DNA from 4 places in the Gordonia sp. McavH-238-E genome. Region 2 is predicted to be linked to each of the others. Evidence: predicted binding sites of a transcription regulator. Region 2 holds the regulator's gene; each other region holds the start of a gene.

Region 1 (7,310 bases), on a different contig from region 2:
ATGCGGGGTTGGTCACTGGGTGTTCTCCAGATCTGTGGTGGCAAGGGTGCGGCTGACGTCGAGGAAGGCGTCGTTCTCGTGGGCGAGTCCGACGGTCACCCGCAGGTGGCCGGCGATCCCGACGTCGCGGATGAGGACGCCCTGGTCGAGGTAACGCTGCCACGACGCCGCTGCATCCCGGAAACCGCCGAACAGCACGAAGTTCGAGTCGGAGTCGACGACGCGGTACCCGGCCTCGGTGAGCGCCGCGACCACACGGTCGCGTTCGGCGATGATCGCCGCGACACCGGCGAGGGTGTCGTCGCTGTGCCGAAGGGCCGCGCGCGCCGCAGCCTGGGTCAGCACGGACAGGTGGTACGGCAGCCGGACGAGCTGGATCGCGTCGACGACGGCCGGCGCCGCGGCGAGATACCCGAGGCGTCCGCCGGCGAAGGCGAACGCCTTGCTCATGGTGCGGCTGACGACGACCTTCGCCGGGAACTCGTCGATGAGCTCGACAGCGCTCGGCGCCGCGGAGAACTCCGCGTACGCCTCGTCGACGATCACGATGCCCGGTGCGGCCTCGACGATCCGGCGGAGATCGGCAAGCGGGATGGAACCGCCGGTCGGGTTGTTGGGCGAGGTCACGAAGACGACGTCGGGTTCGCGGTTCGCGACTTCGGCGACCGCGTACTCGGTGTCGAGGGAGAAGTCGCCTGCGCGCGCGGCGACCAGCCAGGTGGTGTCCGTGCCGTCGGCGATGATCGGGTGCATCGAGTACGACGGGACGAAGCCCAGCGCGCTGCGGCCCGGTCCGCCGAAGGCCTGCAGCAACTGCTGCAGGACCTCGTTCGAACCGTTTGCCGCCCAGAGGTTCTCGACGCCCAGCCGGACACCGGTGGCCCGGGTCAGGTAAGCGGCGAGGTCGGTACGCAGGGCGACGGCATCGCGGTCGGGATAGCGGTGCAGCTCGGCGGCCGCCTCGCGCACCGACGCGGTGACGTCGTCGATCAGGGCCGCTGACGGCGCGTGCGGGTTCTCGTTGGTGTTCAGGATCACCGGAACCTTGAGTTGCGGTGCGCCGTAGGCACTCTTGCCGCGGAGGTTGGCGCGCAGCGGCAGATCGTCGACGGTGATCGAGCCACCCGGCACGACTGCACCCACCACCGCATCGGACGCGGTCACCGGGCGGCACTCTTCACGAAGCGCTGCTTGACCGCGTCGCCGTGACCGGGCAGGTCCTCGGCATCGGCCAACGTCACCACCTTGTCGGCGACCTCACGCAGCGCGGCTTCGTCGTAGTCGATGACGTGGACGCCCTTGAGGAACGTCTGCACCGAGAGACCCGAGGCGAACCGCGCCGAACCCGACGTCGGCAGAACATGATTGGAGCCGGCGCAGTAGTCACCGAGACTCACCGGGGCATACGGGCCGACGAAGATCGCGCCCGCGTTGTGCACGCGGTCGGCGACCGCGGCGGCATCGCGCGTCTGGATCTCGAGGTGTTCGGCCGCATAGGCGTCCACGACCGCGAGTCCGGCGTCGAGATCATCGACGAGAACGACGCCCGACTGCTCCCCCGACAGCGCGGTGAGCACACGCTCGCGGTGCTTGGTGGCCGCGACCTGGGTGTCGAGCGCGGCGTCGACGGCGTCAGCGAGTTCGGCGCTGTCGGTGACGAGCACCGAGGCCGCCAGCACGTCGTGTTCGGCCTGGCTGATGAGGTCCGAGGCCAGGATGCCGGGATCGGCCGAGTCGTCGGCGAGGATCGCGATCTCGGTCGGTCCGGCTTCGGAGTCGATGCCCACCACGCTGCGGCACAGTCGCTTGGCCGCGGTGACGTAGATGTTGCCCGGGCCGGTGATGAGGTCGACCGGGTCGAGGACGGAGTTCGGCGCGTCGGCGGCCTCGGTGTCGTGACCGCCGTAGGCGAGCAGGGCCACCCCCTGGGCACCACCGACGGCCCACACCTCGTCGACGTCGAGGAGCGCGCAGGCGGCGAGGATCGTCGGGTGCGGCCAGCCGCCGAAGTCCTTCTGCGGCGGCGACGCGACGACCAGCGAGCCGACCCCGGCCTCCTGGGCGGGCACGACGTTCATGATGACCGACGACGGGTACACGGCGTTCCCGCCGGGAACGTACAGACCGACGCGGCGGACCGGGATCCACTTCTCGCTCACGACGCCGCCGTCGACGACCTGCGTGCGCGTGGTCTCGCGGCGCTGGTCGGCGTGGACCGTGCGTGCCCGTCGGATGGATTCGCGCAGCGCGTCGGCGACCTGCGGGTCGAGCTCGGCCAGGGCGTCGGCGATGACCTGGGCGGGTACCCGGACCGATGCGGGGCGGACGCCGTCGAACTTCTCGCCGAAGTCGAGTGCGGACTCGGTGCCGTTCTCGGCCACCGCATGCACCACCGGCGTCACCGTGTCGAGGACGGCATTGACATCGGTACCCCCGCGGGGCAGAGCACGACGCAACTCGGCGAGTGTCGGCGTGCTACCGCGCAGGTCAATTCGGGCGAGCATGATCTCTCCTGGTGGCTGCGGATTTACCCGACAAGGATACGTGTCGGATGCCAGTGGGTTTCTGGTGCGGGTGGTGCGACGGTTCTTCTACGGTGGACAACGGAATCGCCCACGACCGTGAGGACGCGAAAGTGTGCCAATACTGCGGGTGCCGGGACATGCCGTTGCTCCGCGACTACACCGCCGAACACGAACGGGCCGTGAACCTCGGCGGCGACGCGGTGCGGGCGCTCGATGCCGACGACCGCGACACCGCCCGCCGGCTCGCGGACCGGCTCGTGATCGAACTGCGGTCACACTGGCGCGGCGAGGAAGACGGGTTGTTCGCCCAGTTGCTCGACACCGACCGGGACCTCTTCGCCGGGTACATCGACCCGCTCATCGCCGAGCACCGGGAGCTCGATGCGTTCCTGACGTCGATGGACCTGTCCGATCCCGCCGACCGCGACCGGTTCCGACGCGAGGTCGACGGGCTGCACCGGCACATCGCGAAAGAGGAGGACGCACTGTTCCCCGCGTCGGTGACGACTCTCGACGGCGATCAGTGGGATGCCGCGATCGCCGCCTGGGAGCACGCGCATCCCGGGGAGAAGCTGCTCGACCACGGCGTGTAGGCGTCGGGAGGGTGCCCACACGCCTGCCTGAGCTGGGTCGCCGGGCTGACCAGATGGCGCCTACCACACGACACCGACAGTTCCCACCGCCCGCAGATTGCATCAATAGATCTGCGCGACAACATATCTCGAATCCTCCGCTGCCCGATTCTCGTGTACACTCGAACGTACATTCGCAGCAACGGCTCTCGGGGGAGGTGACCGTCATGGCCGACACCACACACGTCGACGACGATTCGGCTGCGCCCCGACCGCGTGCCGTCGAGCTGGTGGCCGAGCTGCATGCGATCCTCGACGAACTGCAGACCGTCAATCTGTCTCCGTGCACCGACGAAGAGTTGATCGAGGTCGCCGCCGCGACCGAACGCGCCATCGCCCGAACCACGTACGCCGGTGACCGGCAAGTCGCCGAAGTCGAGGGTCGTGACCTGCCACGCAAGACCGGGTACCGCACCCTCATCCAGTTCATGAACCACCGACTCCGCGTCACCAACCCGGTTCGGCGGCGCAAGCACCTCAACGCCACCGCCACGCTCACGTGCCTCAGCGGCGACCGCCTCGAACCGGAACACCCCACCCTGGCCGCAGCATTCGCCGCAGGAACGGTCGGGACCGCCCACGTCCAGGCCGCCCTCGATGTCCTCGACCAGATCCCCCACGCCGTCGAGCATGATGTGAAAGTCGCTGCGGAACGGCAGATGGCCGAAATCGCCGCCGATCACACACCCGCCGACATCATCCAACTCGGCGCGCGGCTTCTCGCTCACCTCGACCCCGACGGCACACCGTCCGACGGCACCGACCAGAAACGACGCCGCAACCTGTGGATCGGACGCCAACGAGCCGACGGCACCGCCACCATCTCCGGCACCCTGACCCCCGAACTCGCCGCCCGGCTCACGATGATGTTCGCCGTCTGGGGCAAACCCGGACTCAACAACCCCGACGACCCCGCCTCACCCCTGGGTCCGGCCGGCACCGCCGACCCCGACGCGCTGGCCACCGCAGCCGACCGTGACCAACGCACCCCCGCCCAGACAAATCACGACGCCCTCGACGCCGCACTGGCCGCTGGCTTGTCAGACGGGATTATCGGAACGTCGCATCGCGGGCTGCCCGTGCAACTGATCATCAAAGCCGATCTGGGCGACCTGATCCGTGAAGCCGGGCTCGCGACCACCGCCACCGGCACCCTGCTGCCCATCCCCGACCTGGTCGCGATGGCCGGCGACGTGCAGCCGTGGTTGGCAGTATTCAAGGACGCCACCGCGGTGCCGCTGTACTTCGGTAGGGGGAAGCGTCTGGCCACCCGCGAACAACGCCTCGTCTCCTTCGCGCGCCCCGACGGCGAGGTGTGCTCGACTCCCGGCTGCGATCAACCCGCCACCCAGGTCGAACTCCATCACGCCCACAAGGATTGGGCCAAGGGCGGTCTCACCAATATCGACGACCTCGCACCCGCCTGCCCCCGCCACAACCGCATGGTCGGCGACCAGCCCGGCCAGTACACCACCCGCATCGAACGGTCCGGACCCGACGAAGGCCGCTGCCTCTGGCGGTTGAACGCCGAACCCGGAGCACCACCCAACCCCGAACACATCAACCGCCGACCCGACATACCCCGGCGGTTCACCGCACACCTGAAAACAGTGCGCAACGAGATCCTCGGACCACCAACCCGGCCCGGCGATCAAGCACGCCCCGAGGCGCCACACTTCCACGACGTGCGCCGGTCATGGTTGAACATCAGCCACGTCATCGACGTCCGACCACCCCGACCCGGACCGCTCCCACCCCGGCCCTCCCTCGTCGAAGCACACCTCGTGGAGCTCCTCGCCACCCACTGACCGCGCCCGAGAGGTCGCAAACCTGCTGGCAGAGGATTCCCGACGCTCTCGGGTTCGTCGACCACAGGGTCCGGGACCGGTCAGGTGGCACGATCAACAGCGCCATGGGAACAGTTCCTGACGTTGCCGCCGACTTCTTCTCGGGCTCGCCGACGGGCCTGGCGATCTTCCTCGCCACCGAGCGGGCGGCCCGGACCCTTGGTGATGACGTGACCATTCGAGTCACGAAGAGCCAGATCACTTTCCGGCGAAGGTCCGGATTCGCGTATGTCTGGCGTCCAGGCCGCTACGTGCGATCCGAGCCCGCCTCGATATCCTCCGGTCGTGCCCAACCCGCGATCGCCGCTACACCTCTGCTGCCTGCTCTGGGCGCACGACGACGCGGCCGGTGACCTCACCCGATACGAGGACACCGTCCTCGATCTGCTCCCCGAGCACGGCGGTGCGGTGCTCAACCGGGTGGTCGGCGACGGACAGGGCGGTACGCCGCATGAGGTGCAGATCCTGCGGCTCGCCGACCGCAGTGCACTCGACGCCTATCTCGCCGATCCGCGCCGCACGGCGCTCGCCGACGAACGGGACCGGGTCATCGCCCGTACCGAGGTGTTCGAGGTCGATGTCCGGACCGGCGATCCGGGCAGCTGATCTCTCAGGGCGCGGGGATGTCCAACCCGAGGTCGAGCACGGTGACCGAATGGGTCAGCGCACCGACCGCGAGATAGTCGACGCCGGTGCGGGCGTAGTCGATGGCGACGTCGAGCGACAGACCACCGGAGCTCTCCAGTTTCGTCTCCGGCGAGCGCGTGTTGCGTCGCTGGACGGCCATCTGCGTTTCCCACGGCTCGAAGTTGTCCAGCAGGACGAGCTGCGGCCTCAGTTCGAGGACCTCGTCGAGCTGCGCCAGCGAGTCCACCTCCACTTCGACCGGCAGCCCGGGAGCCGCGTCCCGCACCGCTCGCAGTGCGGCCGCGACCGAACCGGCTGCGGCGACGTGGTTGTCCTTGATGAGTGCCGCATCGCCGAGACCCATGCGATGGTTGACCCCCCCGCCGGCCCGCACCGCGTACTTCTGCAGGTGGCGCATTCCGGGCAGAGTCTTGCGGGAATCCCGGATTCTCGCGCCCGTCTCCTCGACGGCCGCCACCCACGCCGCGGTTGCCGTCGCGATCCCCGACATGTGCGAGATCAGGTTCAGCGCAGTGCGTTCCGCGGTCAGCAGCGCGCGCGTCGGGGCGTGCACCGACAATACGACGGTGCCCGGTTCGACGCGGCTGCCGTCCTCGACCCGGGTTCCGATCGTGTACTCGCCCGCGCCGATCACCTCGTCGAAGACCGCCTCGACCACGGGCACACCGGCGATGACGCCGTGCGCGCGACTGACGATCGCCGCGTCGACGACCGCGTCGGCGGGCACCGTGGACGCGGTCGTGACGTCGGGTCCGTACCGCAGATCCTCGTCGAGGGCGGTCCGGATCAACGCGCGGACCTCGTCGGTGACCGCGACGCCGAGTTCGCCGCCCGCGGCCTGACCGACGAAATCGTCGCTCACGCCAGCGCTCATTCGCCCGATCCGGGGTTGCCGATCGCGATCATCCGCTCGACACTCTTGCGCGCCTTCTCGGCGACATCAGCGTCGACGAACACCTCGTCGCGACCCTCCCGCAGGCACCGGAGCATGGCGGCGGGCGTGATCATCTTCATGTAGGGGCACGAGGCGCGGTCGTTGACGGCCTGGAAGTCGACACCCGGCGCGGCCTTGCGCAGCTGGTGCAGCATCCCGACCTCGGTGGCGACCAGGACCTGCTTCGCAGCCGTCTCGCGGGCCGCGTCGAGCATTCCTCCGGTCGAGAGGATCTTCACCTTCTCCTCGGGCACGAAGCCCTCGCCCGCCAGGTACAGCGCCGACGTCGCGCACCCGCATTCGGGGTGGATGAACAGGTCGGCATCGGGGTGCGCGTTCGCCTGCGCGGTCAGCTCGTCACCGTTGATGCCGGCGTGGACGTGGCATTCGCCCGCCCAGATGTGGATGTTGTCGCGGCCGGTCTCACGCTTGACGTGTGCGCCGAGGAACTGGTCGGGCAGGAACAGCACGTCCCGGTCGGGATCGATCGAGGCCACCACGTCGACGGCGTTCGACGACGTGCAGCAGATGTCGGTCAGACCCTTCACCTCGGCGGTCGTGTTGACGTAGGACACCACGAGCGCGTCGGGGAACTCGGCCTTCCAGGCGCGCAGTTCGTCGGCGGTGATCGAGTCGGCCAGCGAACATCCGGCGCGCTCGTCGGGGATCAGGACCCGCTTCTCCGGGCTCAGGATCTTGGCCGTCTCGGCCATGAAGTGGACGC
Region 2 (7,310 bases):
AGGCTTTGCTCCCCCATGTGCGTCCGGCCGGATTCGACTGGTCGGTCCCCGGCATGCGCGCCGAACTGGCCACCGCACTGGTCAAGTCCCTGCCGAAGCAACTCCGCAAGAGCATGTCCCCTGCGCAACGATTCGCCGACCTCGCCCTCGGCCGACTCACCCCCCGCAAGGAGCCGCTGGCCGCCGGACTGGCGCGCGAGCTGTCGGCGATCACCGGGATGAGAGTCACCGCAGCTGATTTCGACGTCGAACGAGTGCCGGCTCACCTCCGGATGCACTTCGCGGTCGCCGACGATGCCGGACGGATCATCGCCCGCGCGGACTCGTTGTCCGAGCTCCAGCAGAAGGGTGTGCCCGCGGCGCCGCGAACGGTGTCACGCACTCTGTACCGGGCCTGGACCGCCGACGGGATCGGCACGCTCCCCGAACAGACGACGGTCGACGTCGCCGGGCAGCGGCTGACCCGCTACCCGACGATCGACGTGGTCGCCGATGACAAGGGCCGCCCGCGTGGCGTGATCGTCGTGGACGCGTCCTCCCCCGACGCCCGCGAGCGTCTCCGTCGTCGCGGGCTCGTCGCCCTGCTCGAACTGGCGATTCCCCCGCTGTCCAAACGCCTCGCCGGCTCACTCGATCCGGCCGAACGACTCGCCCTGAGCCTGAGTCCCTATGCGGACATCGAGGCACTGCTCGCCGACTGCACTCGACGGGCCATCCGGGACGCGACCATCGGTGTCGCCGACGCCGAGCTGGCGGCAGTCCGCTCGCCACAATCCTTTTCGGCCTTCCTCGAGCGGATCAGGCCGCGCGTCGCCGAGGCCGCCCCGGACTATTTCTCGCTCGCCGTCGCGGCGCTCGAACGGCTGGCGCCGGTCCGCGCGGCGATCGACCGGCACGCCGGATCGCTGGCTGCCGACGACGTCGCCGAGCAGATCGACCATCTCGTGTTCGACGGCTTCGTGGCAGCCACCGCACGGCGGCATCTGGAGAACCTGCCGCGGTACCTCGACGGTGCGCGGGCACGTCTCGAGGCGCTGCCCGCGTCCGCCGCGCGCGACAAGGCCGGCGTCGCGGTCGTCGATCGCGTCGTCGAGCGGTGGGCCCAACGGCTCGAACAGGTCCCTGAGCACCGACGGGCGATCGTCGACGACGAGGCGCAGTGGCTCGTCGAGGAACTACGGGTCGGGTTGTTCGCCGAGCGTCTCGGTACCGCGTTCCCCGTGTCGGAGAAGCGCGTCCTACGAGCTCTGGACCGACTCGGCTGAGACGGGATCGGTGGTGGCGGTCTCGACACGTCCGCCACCGGACGCCGACGACTTCAGATCGTCGATCTCGCGCTGGAAGTCCTCCACCGAGTCGAACGACCGGTACACCGACGCGAACCGCAGGTACGCCACCTCGTCGAGATCACGCAGCGGACCCAGGATCGCGAGACCGACCTCGTTGCTGGGGATCTCGGCCGATCCGCTCGCGCGCACCGTGTCCTCGACCTGCTGGGCGAGTTGCGCGAGTGCGTCCTCGGCGACGTGCCGGCCCTGACAGGCACGACGCACACCGCGCATGACCTTCTCGCGACTGAACGGCTCGGTGACCCCGTTGCGTTTGACCACGGCGAGCACGGCGCTCTCCACCGTGGAGAATCGGCGCCCGCACTCCACACACGAGCGACGCCGTCGGATGGCCTGCCCTTCATCTGCGACACGCGAGTCGATGACCTTGGTGTCGTCGTTCTTGCAGAAGGGGCAGCGCATCGTGTCCTCACGCAGGTCGCGGGACGCTGGAACGCACCGAAACCGTGCGCCCCGCCGCTTCTCGGCCGGCCCCTGTGCCATCGAGGATACCGCCCGGCCTCAGCGGTACCGGGGGGTGAGCAGGGGCTGACCCACCTGCAGCGCACTCGACGGCAGATCGTTCATCGCGACGATCTCGTCGATCACGATGTCGCGGGGCATCTCGGGCGCCACCCGGCCGGCGATCGTACTGAGGGAATCCCCGGCGCGCACGTGGACGACCTCTGCGCTCACCGCGGCGGGCGTCATCGAGTCCGAATAGTTCTGACCGACGACACCGAACACCCACACGACGAACGCGAGGCCGACGCCGGCGAGGACCGCGACGGCGGTGCGGCGACGGCGACGGAACACCGCCGCATCCGGACCGACCGGCCCGCGGCCCCGGGCACCCACCGCGGAGCCGCAGTGCGTGCCGCCGACGCGTGGCGTCAGTGGCGACCCGCCCACCGGACGGTTGCCTGCCGGCCGGTTGTCGACGGGCCGAGAACCGTCGGACAGCGGGGTCCGGGTCCGGATACGGTCGGCGCGGTCGGTGCGCGCCCGGACGGTGTCGGGACGCTCGGTACGGACGGGAGCGACGAGAGTGGCGGTGCGCATGGTGCCCTCCGGGTGTTCGGTGCGGGATCTTCGGGTGTTCGGGTGTCTGGCATCCGGTGTTCGAACTTCGATCAGATGTTCGATGCACTGATGTTCGAATTTGTAGCACGGCGCACCGACAAAGTCTCGCGACACATCGAACAAATGTTTGAGGTGGAGGTCGCACTCCGCTAGGCTCGGACGCGGCTGAACATCCCCACGGGCCATCTACCAGCACGTTCCGAAGACGAGAGGAACCGAACATGAGTGACACCGGCGATAGGCGCGGCCGAGCGCGGGGAGCCGACGACGAGGCCCCCATCGACGTCGCCGCCGCCGAGGCCTCACTCACCCCGCGCCAGCTCGGGGTCCTGGAAGTCATCCGCCGCTCGGTACGCGAGCGCGGTTACCCGCCGAGCATCCGCGAGATCGGCGACGAGGTCGGCCTGGCCTCGACATCGTCGGTCGCCCACCAGCTACGGACCCTCGAGCGCAAGGGTCTGCTCAAGCGGGATGCGAACCGGCCGCGTGCGGTCAACATCGCGCCGAGCGAATCGCCGTCGCCGGAGACCCCGCCGGCCGGCCGGCTGCCCGAGCCGACCTTCGTGCCGGTCCTCGGCCGGATCGCGGCCGGTGGCCCGATCCTGGCCGAGGAGGCGGTCGAGGACGTGTTCCCGCTTCCTCGCGAGCTGGTCGGCGAGGGCTCGCTCTTCTTGCTGCGCGTCGTGGGCGAGTCGATGATCGACGCCGCCATCTGCGACGGCGACTGGGTCGTCGTGCGGCAGCAGAACGTCGCCGACAACGGCGACATCGTCGCAGCGATGATCGACGGCGAGGCCACCGTGAAGACCTTCAAGCGTCAAGGCGCCAATGTGTGGCTGATGCCGCACAACGAGCTGTTCGATCCCATCCCGGGCAACGACGCCGTGATCCTCGGCAAGGTCGTCACCGTGATGCGGCGAGTCTGACCTCTCCCCCGACCGAACGGTCGAGCACCGCCGCGGCAGCTTCTCGCGCCGCGGCGGGGTCGGACGTGGCCAGCGCGGCGTCGGCGGCGGCGCGGCAGTCCTGCGCGGTCACCTCGCCGAGCCGAGCCCCCACCGCGGCGGCCGCGGCCGGCGCGCTGGACAGCGAGGTCACCCCGAGACCGACGAGCACGCAGGCGAGATTCGGATCGGCAGCCGCCTCACCGCACACCCCGACCGGCTTGCCCTGGCGGACACCCGCTGCGGCGACACCCGCGATCAGGCTGAGCACCGCGGGCTGCCACGGATCGGTCAATCCGGCGAGATCGGCCGACATCCGATCGGCCGCCATCGTGTACTGCGTCAGATCGTTGGTGCCGATCGACACGAAGTCCACCTCGGCGAGCACGGCCTCGGCCAGGATGGCGGCCGCGGGCACCTCGATCATGACCCCGGCGACCAGGCCCCGGCCGCGGACCTCCGCGGCGAAGGCGCGCGCCTCGGACGGCGAGGCGATCATCGGCGCCATGACCCACGGCGCGACGTCGGAACCCGACGCGGCGTGCGCGATCGCGTCGAGCTGGTGGGCTCGGATCTCGGGATGCGCCAGGGCGATTCGATCCCCACGGACACCGAGCGCGGGATTGGATTCGTCTGGGTGGGTCACGAACCTCAAGGGCTTGTCCGAGCCGGCGTCGAGGGTACGGATCACCACCTTCTGCCCGCCGAACGCGTCGAGGACCTCCCGGTAGATCGCGGCCTGTTCGTCCACCGACGGTTCGTCGGCGCGTTCGAGGAAGGCGAGTTCGGTGCGGAAGAGTCCGACGCCCTCGACCGGGTGCCCGGCGGCGGCCCGCGCCGACGATCCGTCGGCGACATTGGCGAGCACCGAGACGGCGATGCCGTCGGCGGTCTGCCCCGGACCCGTCCACCCGGCGACGAGCTCGGCGTGCCGACGATCCTCCTCGACTCGCGCCCGCGCCGTCTCCGCGTCAGGCTCCACCTCGACCCGGCCGGTCGTCCCATCGACGAGAACCGTTGTGCCGGGTCCGATCTCGGCGAGATCGGCCACGGCCACCACACACGGGATCCCCAGTTGCCGGGCGATGATCGCGGTGTGGCTGGTCGGCCCACCCAGCCGGGTGACGAGCGCGATCGTGGTCGTCGGGTCGAGACCGGCGGTGTCGGCGGGTGCGAGGTCGTCGGCGAGCAGCACCGAGGGCACCTGCGGTGTCGGCACGCCCGGTTCGGGTAGACCGAGCAGTTCGGCGAGCACGCGGTCGCGGACATCGTTCAGATCGGTGACCCGCTCGGCCATCAACCCGCCGAGTTTGGTGAACACCGCCGCGAACTGATCGGTCGCGGCGACGGCAGCGGCCTCGGCCGTGGCGCCCTTGGTGATGAGCGCGCTCGCGGCCCCGATCCACCCCCGGTCCTCGGCGAGTCCCGCGGTCGCCGCGAGCACCTCCGCGGTCACCCCGGTGTTCTGGGAGGCGCGCGTACGCAGTCGCGAGGCGACGGCGCCGGCCGCCGTGGCGAAGCGTGTCACCTCGTCGGCACGACGCTCCTCGGGGATCTCCACGCCGACGCCGAGCTTCTCCGGTGAGTGATCGGGTCGCTCGCCCGGCCACAGCGCGGGACCGTGGGCCAGTCCGCCGACCACCGGGGTCCCTGTCAGGATCTGCGCCATCGTCTTGCCTCTCACTCGACTACCGATGTGACCACCGTTACAAAAAGTGCTTGACTTGTCAACACAAACAGGCGTAAACACAATTACTACAACATGCAATCCCACACGCCTCAACAAGCGGGGTGGTCGGAACCGGAGATCGGAGCGGTGTGTACGCCGAGGAGAGACAACAGGCGATCGTCGACGAGGTGCGCGTCGCCGGGCGGGCGTCGGTGGCCGCGCTCGCCGAGAAGTTCGACGTCACGAGCGAGACCGTTCGTCGAGACCTCGCCGTCCTGGAGCGTGCCGGACATCTGCAGCGAGTCCACGGCGGTGCCGTGCGCGCCGAGGTCATGCGCGCCCTGGGCGAGCTCGGCATCGACGAGCGCGAGTCGAGCCAGATCGAACAGAAGACGGCGATCGGCCGGGCGGCGATCCGTTTCCTGCCGCCGGACGGCGGTTCCGTGCTCTTCGACGCCGGCACCACGACCTACCGCGCCGCCGAGGCGACCGCGCCCGATCGGAGGCTCACCCTGTTCACCAACAGCCTGCCCATCGCCGGCCTGCTGGCCGGCACCCACCCCGACGGGCTCCATGCGCTCGGCGGACGCGTCCGTGGTCTCACCCAGGCCACGGTGGGCGTCGAGACGGTGGACGCGCTCCGCCGCCTTCGGGTCACCACCGCGTTCCTCGGCACCAACGGTCTGAGCGAGTCCCATGGGCTGTCGACTCCCGATCCCGACGAGGCGGCGGTGAAAGCGGCGATGGTCGCGGCCGCGCAACGCGTCGTGGTCCTCGCCGACAGCTCGAAGATGGATCGCGAAGACCTCTCCTCCTTCGCCGGGATCGACGACGTCGACGTCCTCATCACCGACTCCGGGATAGACCCGGCCTTCTCGGCGGCACTGTCCGCGCGCGGCGTCGAGGTCGTGATCGCATGATCGTCACCGTCACCGCGAACCCCAGCCTCGATCGCACCCTCGAGCTCGGCGCACCGCTGGCACGCGGCGAGGTGCAGCGCGCCGGTACGGTCCGCACCGAACCCGGCGGCAAGGGCGTCAACGTGGCCCGCGTCGTCGCGGCCGCCGGCCTGTCCACCCGAGCCCTGCTCCCCGCGCGGACGGGCGACCCGCTGTGTACCGCACTCGACGAACTCGGACTCGCCTACGACGCGGTGCCCGTCGACGGCGAGGTCCGCTCCAACATCACGATCGCCGAGTCGGACGGCACGACCACCAAGATCAACGCTCCGGGTGTCGCGCTGACCGAGCGGGATCGCGATGCGCTCGTCGAACTCATCCGGGCGCACGCCGACTCCGCCCAGTGGGTCACCCTCTGCGGCTCCCTCCCGCCCGGCGTACCCGACAACTGGTACCGCGCGATCGCCGACGACCTGGTCCTGGCCGGGTGCCGCGTCGCGGTGGACACCTCCGGCGCCCCGCTCCGGGCGACCGTTGCCGGTCGCGTCGACCTGATCAAACCCAACGAGGACGAACTCGCCGAACTGACCGGCGCCGACCCGGCCACGCTGCGGGAAGCCTTGTCGCGCAACGACCTCGAACCCGTGGTCGAGGCCGCGACCACGATCGCGGAACAGATCGGCGGCAACGTCCTGGCCACACTCGGAGCAGCCGGCGCCGTCCTGGTCACCGCATCGGGCGTCTGGTCGGCGACACCCCCTCCGATCGTGCCGCGCAGCACCGTCGGCGCCGGCGACTCCTCGCTCGCCGGCTTCCTCATCGCCCAGAGCACGGGGGCCTCGCCCGCGGACTGCCTCCGGTCGGCGGTGGCCTACGGCGCCGCGGCCGCCTCGTTAGCGGGCACCCAGGCCCCGACTCCCGACCATCTCGACCTCCCCGGCGTCCGGGTGACCGAACTGTCGGGAGCCGCCCGCATGAGCTGACGCCACCTTCACGGACCCGCACCGCACATCCAGTACCACCCGTTGACCCCGTACCCCCTGTCACCGAAGGACATCCCATGACCGAGCAGATCATCACCGCCCAGACGGTGAGTCTCGACGTCGACGCCGGCGGCGATCCCGCCGCCGTCATCACCACGCTGGCCGACGCGCTCGCCGCGGCCGGCCGGACCACCGATCCCGCCGATCTCGCGCGGGCCGCGCTGGACCGGGAGGCCAAGTCCGCCACCGGGCTTCCCGGCGGCATCGCCATCCCGCACGCCCGGACCGCGTCGGTGACCACGGCCAGTCTCGCCATGGCGCGGCTGTCCCGGAAGGTCGACTTCGGCGCGCCGGACGGGCCGGCCGACCTGGTCTTCCTCATCGCCGCCCCCGAGGGGGGCGCC
Region 3 (7,310 bases), on a different contig from region 2:
CGCCGCGGTCGACGACGGTCGGCAGCGAGAGACACACTCCGTCGAGCCCTTCGATCCCGTCGGTCCGCGTCGACACCGGCAGCACCCGGTGCTCGTTGTTCAGGATCGCCTCGACGATGCGCGTCGACGCCAAACCGATCGCATAGTTCGTGGCCCCCTTGCCCTCGATGATGGTGTAGGCGGCATGCACGACCTCGTGGTGGATGCGTTCGCGTGCAACCACATCCAGCGCCGGACGACCGGGCAGCGGGGTCCACGACGTCAGCGGCACCCCACCGATCGTCGCCGAGCTCCACAGCGGGATCTCGGTGTCGCCGTGCTCGCCGGCGATGTAGGAGTGCACGCTCTGCACCGCGACACCGCAATGCTGCGCGATGAGGAAACGCAGCCGGGACGAGTCGAGCACGGTGCCCGAGCCGAAGATCCGGCTGGGCGACAATCCGCTGATCTGCTGGGCGGCGTAGGTGACGACGTCGACCGGATTGGTGACCATCACGTAGATCGCATTCGGGGCCACCTCGAGCACCCCCGGGAGGATGGCGCGCGTCAGACCGATTGTGGCCTCGGCCAATTCGAGACGGGACTGACCCGGCTTCTGCTTCGCACCGGCGGTGAAGACGACGACGTCGGCGTCCGCGCACACCGACACGTCGTCGGAGCCGATGATGTCGGCACGAGGGACGAACTCGAGGCCGTGGGACATGTCGAGCACCTCGGCGGTCACCTTCGCGGCGTTGATGTCGAGGAGCGCGATGGTCCGTGCAACACCCCGGATGAGCGAGGAGTAGGCGATCGCGGTGCCCACCGCACCCGCCCCGATGATGGCCAGCTTCGTGTCTCGTACGTCCATCGGTTCACCGTTTCCGCGTCGGGTTCATCGATCGTCGGCATCCAGCGTAGGTCCTCGCACGGCCGCTGTCCGGGGACGCACGCCGACCGCCCACCGATCCGCTGGACGGTGTTGATAGCGTGAGCGGCGAGAACGGTCACACCCGCACACGTGGGTGTCAGGGAACCCGGTGCGAATCCGGGACTGGCGCGCAGCGGTATGGGGGACGGAACCGGCACACAGCCACTGGGGCGACCCGGGAAGGCGCCGGCTCCGGACGAACCCGAGTCCGAATACCGGCCGCTCTCGCTCGAGTCCACCGTGTATCTCGCGCACAGATACCCAGACCGTAAGGCAGTACAGTCCGTGTCCCGTCGTATCGACGGCACGACCGAGATCGCCACCGCCCCGCCGGTACGGCGACTCCCGTCGACGCCGCTAGCCGCAGTTCTGCTCGTCCTCACGCTCCTCAGCATCGCCCTGGCCACCGCGTTCGGCGCCGAGACCATCCCCGTCGGCGACGTCTGGCACACCGTCGCCGGACGCCTGACCGGCGCCGAGACCGATTCCGCGCACGCGGTGATCATCTGGGATCTCCGGCTGCCGCGGTCCGTCCTGGCCGCGCTCGTCGGCGCCGGGCTCGCACTGCCGGCGCTCTCATGCAGGCCCTGGTCCGCAACCCCCTCGCCGAGCCGTACCTGCTCGGCGTGTCCGCCGGCGCGGCGGTCGGGGCCACCGCCGTCATGACCCTCGGCGTGCTGGCCGGCCTCGGGGTGTGGGCACTCTCCGGCGGCGCGCTCCTCGGCGCGCTCGCGGCGACCGTCACGGTGTACCTCGTCGCCCGCGCCCAGGGCGGGTTGACCGCGCTGCGACTCATCCTGTCCGGCGTCGTGTTGTCCTCGGCGTTCATGGCGTTGTCGTCGCTGCTCGTGTTCACCGCCGCGGATCCCCACGCCGCCGACAACGTGATGTTCTGGATGCTCGGCAGCGTCGCCGGCGCCACCTGGGCGAAGGTGCAGATCGCCGGGGTGGTCGTGCTGGTCACCATCGTGGCGATGCTCGCGATCCACTCCTGGCTCGACGCCTACGCTGCCGGCACCGACACCGCGACGTCGCTGGGTGTACCGGTACGCGCGATGCGCAACGCGCTCTTCGGGATCCAGGGCGTCCTGGTGGGCGTGCTCGTCGCGGTGGCGGGTGGGATCGGCTTCGTCGGTCTGATCGTCCCGCACGCCGCCCGGCTGCTCGTCGGCGCCACCCACCGCGCGATGCTGCCGGTGGCGGTATGCGGCGGCGCACTGTTCCTGGTGTGGGTCGACGTCATCTCGCGGGTCGCGGCCGCGCCTCGGGAGATGCCTCTGGGCATCGTCACCGGGTTGATCGGCGCGCCGATCTTCCTGTTCCTCATGGGTCGACACCAGTATGTGTTCGGCGGCGGCTCATGACCAATCCACCACCGATCCGCTCGATGGCGTTGCGCGCGAACGCACTCGCGTGTCGACGGGGCGGCCGCGTCGTCCTGCGCGATGTCGATCTCGACGTCCCGGCGGGCACCCGACTGGCCATCGTCGGCCCCAACGGTTCCGGCAAGACCACCCTGTTGCGCACGCTGTGTGGGCTCGAACGTCCCGTCGCCGGCACCATCGACGTGGGTGGCGAGGACCTGCATCGACTCCCGTCGCGGCAGCGGGCCCGCTCGATAGCGGTGGTGGGCCAGGAGGAACAGCCCTCGGCCGAACTGACCGTCGCCGAGGCGGTCGGCCTTGGCCGGACCCCCTACCGCTCGGCCTGGTCGGCCGGGAGCCCCGACGACTCGACGGTGGTCGGCGCGGTGCTCGCGCAGGTCGGCCTCGACGGCTGGGGCGCCCGTTCGTGCACCCACCTGTCCGGTGGCGAGCGGCATCGCGTCGTCCTCGCCCGTGCACTCGCACAGCAGACGCCGGTCCTGGTGCTCGACGAACCCACCAATCATCTGGACGCGGCCTGGCGCCTGCGGCTGATGGAGATCCTCGACGAACTCGACGCCACCGTGCTGGCAGCGATGCACGACCTCGACCTCGTCCTGCGGCACTTCGATTGTGTCGCAGTGGTGTCCGACGGCGGCGTGGTCGCCCAGGGCCGACCCGTCGACGTGCTGACACCGGATCTGCTGGCGGCCGTCTTCGAGGTGTCCGGGACCGTTGTCACCCACCCGGTGACGGGCCTGCCACACCTCCTGCTCAACTCCCCCACTTCTGCTCCCCGAGCGCTGACGACAGACACCCTGTGAGAGGACATCCCTTGAGTACCCGCACCTCCCGAGTCCACCCGACCGCCGCCGTCCTGGTCGCCGCACTGATCCTGGGCGCGGTTGCCGCATGCTCGACCGACAGCACCGCGGCCACCGAAGACACTGTGACGGTGGCCAATTGTGGAGCCGACGTCGATTTCCCCCAGCCGCTCGACCGGCTGTTCGTCAACGACGGTGGCATGATCGCGATCGCCCTGGCGGCGGGCGCCCGCGACAACATGGTGGCGGTCAGTGCGCTCGCCCGCGACAAAGATGTTCTCCGGCTCGAGTACGGACCTCAGGTGGACACCCTGAACGAGGTCGCGGCCGAGCGTCCCACGCTCGAGAACATCGTCGCCGCGAAGCCCCAGGTGCTCTATGCCGGATACAACTACGGCATGAGCGAGTCCCGCGGGATCACGCCGGAGATCCTCGCGTCCCACGGCATCGACGTCTATCAGCTGTCCGAGGCGTGCCGGCAGGTCGAGGGTGAGGCGCAGCGCGGCACCATGGACCCGTGGGTCGCGCTCGACACCGACCTGCGCAACATCGGCACCATCACCGGCAACCCGGACCAGGGCGCCGCCGCGGCCGACGAGGTCGCCGACCGCCTCGAGAAGCTCCGCGCCGCACCGCAACCCGCCGACAAGCCCACGGTCTTCGTCTTCGACAGCGTCTCCGACACCATCTTCTCCTCCGGGTCCTACGGCGGCCCGCAGGGCATCATCGACGCCGCGGGCGCCCGCAACGCAACCGAGGACATCGAGGACACCTGGACCGCCGTCAGCTGGGAACGGCTCACCACCGCGGACCCCGACGTCATCGTGTTCGTGGACTACCCCGGTCAGACGGTCGAGGAGAAGATCGCCGCGCTGCGGTCCAACCCGGCCAGCCGCAATCTCAAGGCGGTACGCGAGAACCGATTCGTGAACCTGCCGTACGCGATGTGGGTGTCGAGCCCGCTGAACATCGACGCCGCCGAGATCATGCGCAATGCCCTCGAGAACCACGGCCTCGCACCGGAATCCGGAATCACCCCGAGCCTCGACGTCGCGCAGCTGGACCTCGGGGGCAACAACTGGCTGGAGTGAGTCGCCGAACGCCCGTAGAGCACGCGGGCGGCGGCGATTGTCGCACCGCCGCCCCTGGGGGATCCAGTGCGCCCACCGTCGAAGTTCGCAACACCTGACTGGATTCGTACCCCTACCATGAGGCACCGACAACTCTTGGCCGACGAATATCGTTGCACAACAGAGCTTTAGCGGTTGCGATGTAGCCGTGTCGGTGTACACTCGAACATACATACATTCGCAGCAACGGTTCTCGGGGGGTGGCCATGTCTGACGAATCAGCCACGCCGAAACCGCGAGCCGTCGAACTCGTCACCGAGTTGCATGCGATCCTCGACGAACTGCAGTCCGTGGACCTGTCGCCATGTACCGACGCCGAGTTGACTGACGTGGCAGCCGATACCGAACGTGCCATCGCACGCCTGACCGTCGCCGGTGACCGGCAGATCGATCAGGTCGAGGCTCGCGACCTCCCCCGCAAGACCGGCTGCCGCACGCTCATGCAGTTCATGACCCACCGGCTGCGGGTCTCCAACCCTGTGCGGCGTCGTAAGCAGATGGACGCCACCGCCACCCGCACCAGCCTCGGCGGCGAGGTCCTACCGCCCGAACACCCCTGCCTCGCTGAGGCGTTCGCTGCGGGAGCGGTTGGCTCTGCACACGTGCAGGCCGCCCTCGATGTCCTCGACCAGATCCCCCACGCCGTCGAGCATGATGTGAAAGTCGCTGCCGAGCGTCAGATGGCCGAGATCGCCGCCGACCACACCCCCGCCGACATCACCCAACTCGGCGCGCGGCTCCTCGCTCACCTCGACCCCGACGGCACCCTCACCGACGACACCGACCAGAAACGGCGCCGCAACCTGTGGATCGGACGCCAACGCGCCGACGGCACCGCCACCATCTCCGGCACCCTCACCCCCGAACTCGCCGCCCGGCTCACGATGATGTTCGCCGTCTGGGGCAAACCCGGACTCAACAACCCCGACGACCCCAACTCACCGTCCGGACCGGCCGGCACCGCCGACCCCGACGCGCTGGCCACCGCCGCCGACCGCGACCAACGCACCCCCGCCCAGACAAATCACGACGCCCTCGACGCCGCACTCACCGCTGGCTTCGCCGACGGGATTCTCGGAACGTCGCACCGCGGCCTGCCCGCCCATCTGATCATCAAAGCCGATCTGGGCGACCTGATCCGCGAATCCGGGCTCGCCACCACCGCCACCGGCACCCTGCTGCCCATCGCTGACCTGGTCGGGATGGCCGGCGAGGTTCAGCCGTGGTTGGCAGTATTCAAGGACGCCACCGCCGTCCCGCTGTACTTCGGGCGAGGCAGACGTCTGGCGACCCGCGAGCAACGCCTCGTCTCCTTCGCGCGCCCCGACGGCGAGGTGTGCTCGGCTCCCGGCTGCGATCAGCCCGCCACTCAGGTCGAACTCCATCACGCCCACAAGGACTGGGCCAAGGGCGGTCTCACCGACATCGACGACCTCGCACCCGCCTGCCCCCGCCACAACCGCATGGTCGGCGACCAGCCCGGCCAGTACACCACCCGCATCGAACGGTCCGGACCCGACGAAGGCCGCTGCGTCTGGCGGTTGAACGCCGAACCCGGCGCACCACCCAACCCCGAACGCATCAACCGCCGACCCGACATACCCCGGCGGTTCACCACACACCTGAACGCAGTGCGCAACGAGATCCACGGACCGACCACCCGGCCCGGCGACCTGTCGCGCCCCGACGCCGTCGGTCATGGCGACAGCGGTCGGCGTCTCGAACTCGCCTACCGCGAACTCGTCCACCCGCGAACACTGCCGAAGCATCCCACCACCCCACCACTGACACCGGTCGAAGCAGCCCTCGCACGCATCCTCGCCGACCACGCGTGAGTGCACGCGATACGGCGAGCGAACCACGCAGAAACAACACGAGGGGCCCGGCATCGAAATGCCGGGCCCCTCGTGGGTGTTCAGTGCGCCTGATCAGATCAGGCCTGCGGTGCCTCCGCGAAGTTGCGGGTGACCGCCGGGTCGACCGGGATGCCCGGGCCCGTCGTGGTGGAGACGGTGACCTTCTTGATGTAGCGGCCCTTGGCAGCCGACGGCTTGGCGCGCATGATCTCGTCGAACGCAGCGCCGTAGTTCTCGGCCAGCTTGGCCGGGTCGAACGACGCCTTGCCGATGACGAAGTGCAGGTTCGCAGCCTTGTCGACGCGGAAGTTGATCTTGCCGCCCTTGATGTCGTTGACGGCCTTGGTGACGTCAGTGGTCACGGTGCCCGTCTTCGGGTTCGGCATCAGGCCGCGGGGTCCGAGGACACGCGCGATGCGGCCGACCTTGGCCATCTGATCCGGGGTGGCGATCGCGGCGTCGAAGTCCAGCCAACCGCCCTGGATGCGCTCGATCAGATCCTCGGCGCCGACCTCGTCGGCACCGGCGGCGGTGGCCTCGGCGGCCTTGTCGCCTGCGGCGAACACGATCACGCGGGCGGTCTTACCCGTACCGTGCGGCAGATTGACGGTGCCTCGAACCATCTGGTCTGCCTTACGGGGGTCGACGCCCAGCCGGATCGCGACCTCGACGGTCGCGTCGGTGTTCTTCGACGACGTGTCCTTGGCCAGCTCCACAGCCTCCAGCGGGCTGTACAGCTTGGTCTTGTCGACCTTTTCGGCCGCGGCCGCGTAGGCCTTGCTCTTCTTGCTCATTGCTCTGTTCCTTCTCCGCCGTCAGTCGGCGGGGTGTGTGGTGCGGGCCGAGCCGGCCCTCCCACGGGGTGTACGTGAGTGGAGATCAGCCCTCGACCGTGATGCCCATGGACCGAGCAGTGCCGGCGATGATCTTCGCGGCCTGGTCGATGTCGTTGGCATTGAGGTCTTCGGCCTTGGTCTTGGCGATCTCACGGACCTGGTCCATGCTCACCTTGCCGACCTTGTTGGTGTGGGGCTCGCCCGAGCCCTTCTGCAGGCCGGCGGCCTTCAGGAGGAGCTTCGCAGCCGGCGGGGTCTTCAACTTGAAGTCGAAGGAGCGATCTTCGTACACGAAGATCTCGACCGGGATGACGTTGCCGCGCTGCGACTCGGTCGCCGCGTTGTACGCCTTGCAGAACTCCATGATGTTCACGCCGTGCTGACCGAGCG
Region 4 (7,310 bases), on a different contig from region 2:
CTGCCGGATCGACCGAGCGATGTTCCAAGATGTCCATCACCGACTTGAGGTCGTCGAAGGTCTTCAGATCGGTGACCGACCTGTGGCCGCCGGAGTGCGCGCCCGAGTCCGGAACCGTCAGTCGGCCCTTACTCGCAGCAGATTCGGTCAGCGCGTCCCGGATCGGCGCCGGAAGTTGACTCATGCCGCCGGTCACGAATGGTGCTTGAGTCCCCCAGATCTCGGCAAACACATTCGAGTCGGTCTGCCCGGTCCGCAGGTTGCGGTTCCCGAGCATGTACACACCGTCAGCGAGACTCTGCTTCAGAGTTTCTCGCTCAGCGCCGGTGTACTTGTCGCCGAACGACTTCAGTGCGTCGAGCGAGAGGGGCTGCCCCTCGGGTCCGCCGCCCCAGTTCGGCGTGTAGATCGCTTTCAGGTAATCGAACTGTTCCTTGGGAATGACCGCAGAATCTCCGCGGGCCAGCGCTGCACGCTGTTCCGGGGTCAGGCTGGTCGCGCTGAAGAACCGATCCTTCTGCTCCCTCGTGGCGGTCCCACTCATGATGGCTTGGACATCGATACTGGCCTGGCCCGGTGAGTAGCTCGACGCCATCGGCGCATTGCCCTCCGCGTCCCCGAAGGCCGTCGCGAGCACTCGCGCCCCATTGCGATCGTCCTCACCCATCTGGTCTGCCAGTGACTGAAGCGAGAGGGTGGCCGTTTTGGCTTCTTCAGAACGCGACGCCTGGTCGGCGAGAATCGCACTTTCGGTCGCGCTCCCCGCCTCCACGCCCTTGAGCTCGGCCGCATAGTCCCGGGTGTCTCGTACAGTCCAGTCGTCGGCAACGCTGAATTTGTCCCGTTCCAGTCCGAGCGCGCGAAGCAGCGCCGTGGTGCGATTCGGGCCGATCGCTGACGAGGTATTCGTAGGACGTTGGCAGCGTGGGTGAGGTCGGCGCCGAGCTTGTTGATCTCGACCCGATCAGAGCCGGCGCGGGCTTCACATCCGAGCTGTGAGGCGCCGACCCACCCCTTCGAGTCACCGGCCCTCATCGGCGCGTCCGCCATCGCCTGCGTCTGTTTCCGTAGACCATCCACCCCGGCGTCGAGCGCGTTCGCCGCAGCATCCAGCGACATCACGTCCCACCCATTGACAATGGACCTCGATGGTCGTGACATCAGAACTCGCTGATCGCGCGGAAGCCGCTGGCCAGTGACTCCTCCGTGTCGGCAACGTCTCCGGCTGCCTGGTAGCAGGTCTGCGACACCTGGTCCATCCTCGCCGCCGCGCGACCCAACAACGAACGAACAGTGCCGTCTTTGCCTGCGCACGCCGCGCCGATCACCGACGCCGGCATCGCGGCCGACGCATCATCGAACGCAGACTTCCCCGACCACAACGCTCGCGTCTCCGACGAGCATCGAGCCAGTGTGTCGCCGACGCCGGTGATGATTCCCAGCTCCTCGACCCCGAACCGCTCAGCCATACAAACCCCCGAGTTTGCAGCAATCTACGACATGGCACACCGCCACGACGAACAACCTAGTACGACATCACCCCGCCACGCGTCCTCTATCCACACTCAGGACGCGGCGAGAATCTGGATCAGGCGCGTTTCGACGCCACTCCGTGTCCTCGGCCGGTGCCCGACCGCAGGTGGAGGCGCGCTCCGATGTCGGGCCCTGGTCGGTGTGATCACGTCGATCACGCGCACGCCGTCGACGACCTTCACGTCGTAGTACCAACCGCGGGCCTCCTTCGCGCGGTTGTGCACGACGCAGGTTCCGTCGGCGTTGACGGCGCTGGTCGGGCCGTGGCGGCGATGCGGTGTGGCGTGGTCGATCTCAGCGACCGGCGCACCGCAATAAGGGGCGCGGCACCGTTGATCTCGTAGACGGATGTATCCGGCGAGTGCGGTCGGAAAGCCGCGCGATCGCGATTCCATCGTCACCAGCGCCCCGTTCGACGGTCGGGCATACAGGCGGCGGAGCGTCGACGCGGTCTCACCCTCCGGTGTCACCGAATCAGCGACCAGGTGTCGGGCGACGGTCGCCGGGATCGGTCCATACCCGAGGACGTCCGCAGCCGAATCGTCGAACCCCAGCAAGGACTGCTCGGAAAGGACGAGATTCAGCGCCACCGGCGTCGGCTCGGCGACGGAACGACCGGTGACGCGTTCAACCAGGGTGTCGGCCATGACTTCTGCGTGCGAGCGGCCATCGGACCCGCGCACCGAGTCGGCGTGTTTCTTGAGCGCCGCGTACACCGCGATGCCGTCCGTCATCGGCAGAAGTGCCGAGAACTGCGTCATCAGGTCGGGTGCCGGCCGGACGCTCACGTGACGATCCTTTTCCGCCTTGGCCTTCCGAGCCACCACTGCTTCGGGTTCCAACTCATAGGCATGAGACTTGGCGAGCGCCTCGATCTCGCGGTCGGACATACCCACCAGCGCCGCTGGATCACCGCAGATGCGACGGTCGACCTCCTCACGCGATTCACGTATCAGGAAGGCGGTCTCACGAACCAGGATCGTCGCGCGCCACTCGGTGAGGACTCCTGCGGTGAGCGCCGCCAGAGTATGCGGCATCTCGTGCGCCAGGGCGCGGGCGAACCCGAGGCACTGACTCCCCTTGCGAGGCGACACCTTCCGTGCCAGACCCACTTCGGCAGCCAGGCCGCGCCCGCGCCGCCGTTGAGGGACGTTGCGCGCGGCCTCGTCAGCCGCGCGTAGGTCATCGAGATTCGCAGTCTCACGCACCTGAGCCGCGGTGCAGGCCGACTTGATCTCCTCGAGAAGGGTGAGCCTGCCCACCGATTCCGACTCGTCGAGGCCGACCGGCATCGCTGACAAGCCATCCACGATGGCCCGCAGATAGTCGGTACCCAAGAAGGATTTTATGTCCGGAGATGCCTCGTACATACATTCGATAGTACCTGAATATGCGCTGTTTGGGAGCAAGTTTACGCATCTCCGAGCAGTCTCTTTCATTTAGCCGTTGAGTTCAGTGAACAATCCTGCAACACTTAGCCACATGGCACATGGTTCGGCACCTCTGGACGACATCTTCGGCGCTCTGTCGGATCCAACGCGCCGCGCAGTCGTCGAACGACTGGGTCATGGGCCGGCGAGTGTCGGCGAACTCGCCGACCCCTTCCCCATCACCCTGCCGTCGTTCATGAAGCATCTCCGCGTTCTGGAGGACAGCGGGCTCGTCTTGACCAAGAAGGTCGGACGCACGCGGATGTGCACCCTCGACAGGCGCCGTATGCGCCGTCTGTCCACGTGGCTCGAACACCAACGCACCGTGTGGACCGAACGCACCGACCGTCTCGAAGACTTCGTCACCGACACCGAGGAGACACCATGATCGACCCCGAACTCGACCTCACGCTGCACCGGGTGATCCGCGCTCCGCGACAACGGATCTGGGATGCCTGGACCCGACCGGAGCTGTTCGCCAAGTGGTGGACGCCGGCTCCGACGGGCACCCGCGTCGACCGACTCGAAGCCAAGCCCGGCGGCGCGCTCGTGACCCGGATGAGCGAGGACGGAACCACTTTCGTCCCACACATGGACGCTGTCTTCCTGGTCGCGGACGCCCACGAGCGCCTGGTGTTCACCAATGCCGTCGACAGCTCATGGCGTCCCGCCGATCCATCGCCGGTTCCCATGACCGCGGAGATCACCCTCGGCGAACACGAGGACGGGACCGAATACAACGTCGTGGTGCGCCATCGCAGCCCGTCCGACCGTGACCGACACGACGAGCTGGGGTTCTACGACGGCTGGGGTTCGGTCACCGCTGCGCTCGCGGCCATCGTGGAAAACGAAGTCGTGCAGTGAAGATCACCGTCACCGAGTTCATCACGCTCGACGGGGTCACCCAGGGTCCCGGCGCCGCCGACGAAGACACCTCCAACGGATTTCACGCGGGCGGGTGGCTGGTACCTCACATGGACGAGTACTTCATCCGCCAGGCGTCGGAGTGGCTCGATCTGGCCGACGGACTGCTTCTCGGGCGGCGCACCTACGAGGCATTCGCCCGCGATTGGCCCGCGATCACCGATCCCGACGACCCGTTCACCGCTCGGATGAACGGGCTGCCGAAGTACGTGGTGAGCACGTCGCTCACCGATACGGAACTGGCGTGGCAACCGGCTACCCTGCTGTCCGACGACCCCATCGACGCGATCCGGGACCTGCGCGCGGACTCCGATCGAGAACCGCAGGTGCACGGGAGCGCGACGCTGGCGGCCGCACTGCTCGAGGCCGGCGTCGTGGACGTTCTCCGTCTCGTCGTGGCTCCGACCGCACTCGGCTGCGGGCGATCGCTGTTCGGACGCAACGAGATCGGACTCGGATTCCGGCTGATTCGGCACGATGCCACTGCCGGGGGCTGTTGATCCTGGAGTACGAGCCGGTGGGTCCGGCCGCGGTCGCGGACTACGCGGGGGCCCGTTCCGTGATGGGCACCTAGTCCCGCGTCAACGCCGCCAGGAACATGGCGTCGGTGCCGTGGACATGTGGCCAGAGCTGTACGTGGGGGCCGTCGCCCAACAGGTCTGGACCCAGCTTGCCCACCGTCACCAACGGGCGGGCATCGAGTTGGCGCACGCCGTCGACCGATGCCACCACGTCGGCCACCACCGCGGTCGTCTCGGCCGGGTGTGGCGAACACGTCGAATAGACCACCACACCACCGGGCTTGACCAACCGCAGGGCTTCGGTCAGCAGTTGCTGCTGGAGGACGACGAGTTCGTCGACGTCGGCAGCGGTCCGGCGCCACCGGGATTCGGGGCGTCGGCGCAGCGACCCCAGCCCCGAGCACGGGGCGTCGAGCAGGATCCGGTCGTAACCAGCATCGAGCCCACTGGACCGGGCGTCGGCGACATGGATGGTCACCGGCAGGTCGGACACGACCTTGCGGATCAGGCCGGCACGATGCTCGGACACCTCGACCGCATCGAGTCGGGCACCGTCGATCTCGGCGAGCGAACCGATGAGCGCGGCCTTTCCGCCGGGGCCGGCGCACATGTCGAGCCATCGACCGCCGTCGTCGGCGACCTCCGCCACGGTCACCGCACGAGCGATCAGCTGACTGCCCTCGTCCTGCACGCCCGCGTACCCCTCGCGAATCGCGGCGACGTCGCCGGGATCGCCGCCCGGCAGGTAGACGCAGTACGGGGAGAAGTCGCCGACCTCGCCCTCGCTGGTCAGAGCGAGTTCCTCGGCGGTGATGAGACCGGGACGCGCCACGAGATGCACCGGCGGTCGCTCGTCATCGGCGGCCAGCGCAGCCTGCAGTTGTCCCGCCGAACCGCCGAGCGCATCGCGGAACACCTCCGCGATCCATCGCGGATGCGCGTACTGGAAGGCGAGATAGCCGACGAGATCGTCGGCAGGTGACGGAGCGAGCTCCTCCACCCACATGTCCTCGTCCTTCTGCGATACCTTGCGCAGCACGGCATTCGCGAAACCCGACGGCCCCATTCCGTTCTCGGAACGCACCAGATCGACCGACGTGGACACCGCGGCGTGCGCACCGACCCTCGTCCGCAACAGCTGATAGGTACCCAGGCGCAAGACGTCGAGAACCGTGCCGTCGATGTCGGCGGCGGGCCGTTTCGCGGCGGCCGAGATCACCGCGTCCAGCAAACCCTGTGCTCGCGCCGCACCGTAGGCCAGTTCCGTGGCGAAGGCAGCGTCGCGTCCTTCGATTCTTCTGTCCCGCAGCATCTTCGGAAGAACGAGGTTGGCGTAGGCGTCGCGTTCGCGCACTGCGCGCAAGGTGTCGCGGGCCGCCACGCGGGCGGGATCGAGATCCTTCTGCCGGAACTTCCCGCTCATCCCAGTACCGTCCCGTCGGTCAGACGCGCGCCGCGGGCCCAGTCGGGCGCGGGCATCGGCTTCTTTCCGGGCGGTTGCACGGTGCCCAGTGTCACCGGCTGCGAGCCCGTTCCGACGAACACCGCCTTCTTGCTGACCGCGAGAGCACCGGGCGCGAGTGAACCGTCCCGCACCGCCTCGGGCAGGCCGGGATCATCGGTCGACGACACGATCGACACCGGCCCCACCTTGATCCGCGCGTCGTCGAGACTCGTCCACGGTCCGGGGGCGGGGGTGTACGCGCGGATCAGTCGATCGATGATGTGCGCCGGCAGGTCCCATCGGACCTTGGCGTCGTCGACCTCGATCTTGGGCGCGTGGCTCACGCCGGCCGTGGGCTGTGGTTCGGGGGCGAGTTCGCCGGCCTCCAGGCCGTCGAGGGTGGACAGCAACAACCCGGAGCCGGCATCGGCCAGCCGTGCCAGGAGGTCGCCGCTGGTGTCGGTGGGCCGGATGGTCTCGGTCAGCACGCCGAAGACCGGGCCGGTGTCGAGGCCCTTCTCGAGCCGGAACGTGCTGGCGCCCGTCACCTCGTCGCCGGCCGCGATGGCGGCCTGGACCGGAGCCGCACCGCGCCAGGCGGGCAGCACCGAGAAGTGCAGATTGATCCAGCCGTGTCGCGGGAGGTCGAGCAGTCCGGGTGGTACGAGCCCGCCGTAGGCCACGACGGCGCCGCAGTCGGGAGCCCAGCGCCGGAGCACGTCGTCGACCTCCGGCTCGGACAGCCGACGCGGGGTGATCACCTCGAGCGAGTGCTCGTCGGCGAGCAGGCCGACGGGAGACCGCATCACCTTGCGGCCGCGGCCGGACACCGCATCGGGACGGGTGATGACCCCGACGACCTCATGAGACGGCGAGTCGATGAGGGCCTGCAACGACGGCACGGCGACCTCGGGGGTCCCGGCGAAAACGATGCGCATTCATCCGATCGTAGGCGGGTCGATCTGCACCCGGATCGGCCCGGTCTGCCGATGCGTGTTCCGGCGGACCTGGCCCGCGACGAGCGCCTCCGCGAGGAACCGTCCGTCCTTACGCGGCAACCGCACCAGAATTCGATCCATCTCGTCATCTGCCGCGGCCTCCCAGTCAGCGCTTCCGGCGGGGGGTCGCACTCCTGGAGGTAGGGGCACGGGTCCGAGAACGTCCGCGTCAGTGGGCAATTCGAGATGCTCGACGAAGTCCGTGATCACCCCGGTCGGCCCGTCGACCGAGGCCATCGTGACGGCCGGCGGAAAGCCGAGTTCCACCCGCTGCCGCAACTGGATCGACGCGAATCCCACCGGGTCCCAACGGATCAGCGCTTGCACGGGAGCGAGTGACGAGTCGGCGACGATCACCACCCGACCGCCATCGCCGTGCGGCGTGACCATCGCGGCGAGCGCCATCCAGCGCCGGACCGCGTGCTCCTCGGCGCGCAGGTCGGCACGGTCGAGCTGCGCC

Evidence for each region. Region 2 encodes LexA, which represses DNA repair genes until DNA is damaged. Its sites were predicted from a motif close to CGAACANNTGTTCG; they were not measured.
Region 1: MHN80_RS08785 (HNH endonuclease signature motif containing protein) is a predicted target of LexA. The motif match lies at 3,281-3,294, and genes of this name have one in related genera.
Region 3: MHN80_RS04790 (HNH endonuclease signature motif containing protein) is a predicted target of LexA. The motif match lies at 4,396-4,409, and genes of this name have one in related genera.
Region 4: MHN80_RS00145 (DUF222 domain-containing protein) is a predicted target of LexA. The motif match lies at 2,897-2,910, and genes of this name have one in related genera.

What each region holds. Positions count from the first base shown of each region.
Region 1 covers NZ_JAKRFE010000005.1:149,042-156,351, forward strand. The annotation lists gene hisB (imidazoleglycerol-phosphate dehydratase HisB) at 1-16, opposite strand, end outside; gene MHN80_RS08770 (histidinol-phosphate transaminase) at 13-1,164, opposite strand; gene hisD (histidinol dehydrogenase) at 1,161-2,504, opposite strand; gene MHN80_RS08780 (hemerythrin domain-containing protein) at 2,663-3,118, shown strand; gene MHN80_RS08785 (HNH endonuclease signature motif containing protein) at 3,325-4,965, shown strand; gene MHN80_RS08790 (hypothetical protein) at 5,290-5,610, shown strand; gene nadC (carboxylating nicotinate-nucleotide diphosphorylase) at 5,615-6,526, opposite strand; gene nadA (quinolinate synthase NadA) at 6,523-7,310, opposite strand, start outside.
Region 2 covers NZ_JAKRFE010000015.1:59,384-66,693, reverse strand. The annotation lists gene hrpA (ATP-dependent RNA helicase HrpA) at 1-1,265, shown strand, start outside; gene nrdR (transcriptional regulator NrdR) at 1,239-1,751, opposite strand; gene MHN80_RS20635 (LysM peptidoglycan-binding domain-containing protein) at 1,851-2,390, opposite strand; gene lexA (transcriptional repressor LexA) at 2,633-3,337, shown strand; gene MHN80_RS20625 (phosphoenolpyruvate--protein phosphotransferase) at 3,315-5,024, opposite strand; gene MHN80_RS20620 (DeoR/GlpR family DNA-binding transcription regulator) at 5,174-5,944, shown strand; gene pfkB (1-phosphofructokinase) at 5,941-6,906, shown strand; gene MHN80_RS20610 (fructose-specific PTS transporter subunit EIIC) at 6,984-7,310, shown strand, end outside.
Region 3 covers NZ_JAKRFE010000003.1:98,543-105,852, forward strand. The annotation lists gene MHN80_RS04770 (L-lactate dehydrogenase) at 1-850, opposite strand, end outside; cobalamin riboswitch at 967-1,149, shown strand; partial or broken gene MHN80_RS04775 (FecCD family ABC transporter permease) at 1,226-2,274, shown strand; gene MHN80_RS04780 (ABC transporter ATP-binding protein) at 2,271-3,098, shown strand; gene MHN80_RS04785 (ABC transporter substrate-binding protein) at 3,110-4,189, shown strand; gene MHN80_RS04790 (HNH endonuclease signature motif containing protein) at 4,435-6,063, shown strand; gene rplA (50S ribosomal protein L1) at 6,162-6,878, opposite strand; gene rplK (50S ribosomal protein L11) at 6,964-7,310, opposite strand, start outside.
Region 4 covers NZ_JAKRFE010000001.1:23,643-30,952, reverse strand. The annotation lists gene MHN80_RS00155 (hypothetical protein) at 1-772, opposite strand, end outside; gene MHN80_RS00150 (hypothetical protein) at 1,161-1,469, opposite strand; gene MHN80_RS00145 (DUF222 domain-containing protein) at 1,566-2,825, opposite strand; gene MHN80_RS00140 (helix-turn-helix transcriptional regulator) at 3,016-3,351, shown strand; gene MHN80_RS00135 (SRPBCC domain-containing protein) at 3,348-3,827, shown strand; gene MHN80_RS00130 (dihydrofolate reductase family protein) at 3,824-4,387, shown strand; gene MHN80_RS00125 (RsmB/NOP family class I SAM-dependent RNA methyltransferase) at 4,458-5,831, opposite strand; gene fmt (methionyl-tRNA formyltransferase) at 5,828-6,790, opposite strand; gene MHN80_RS00115 (primosomal protein N') at 6,791-7,310, opposite strand, start outside.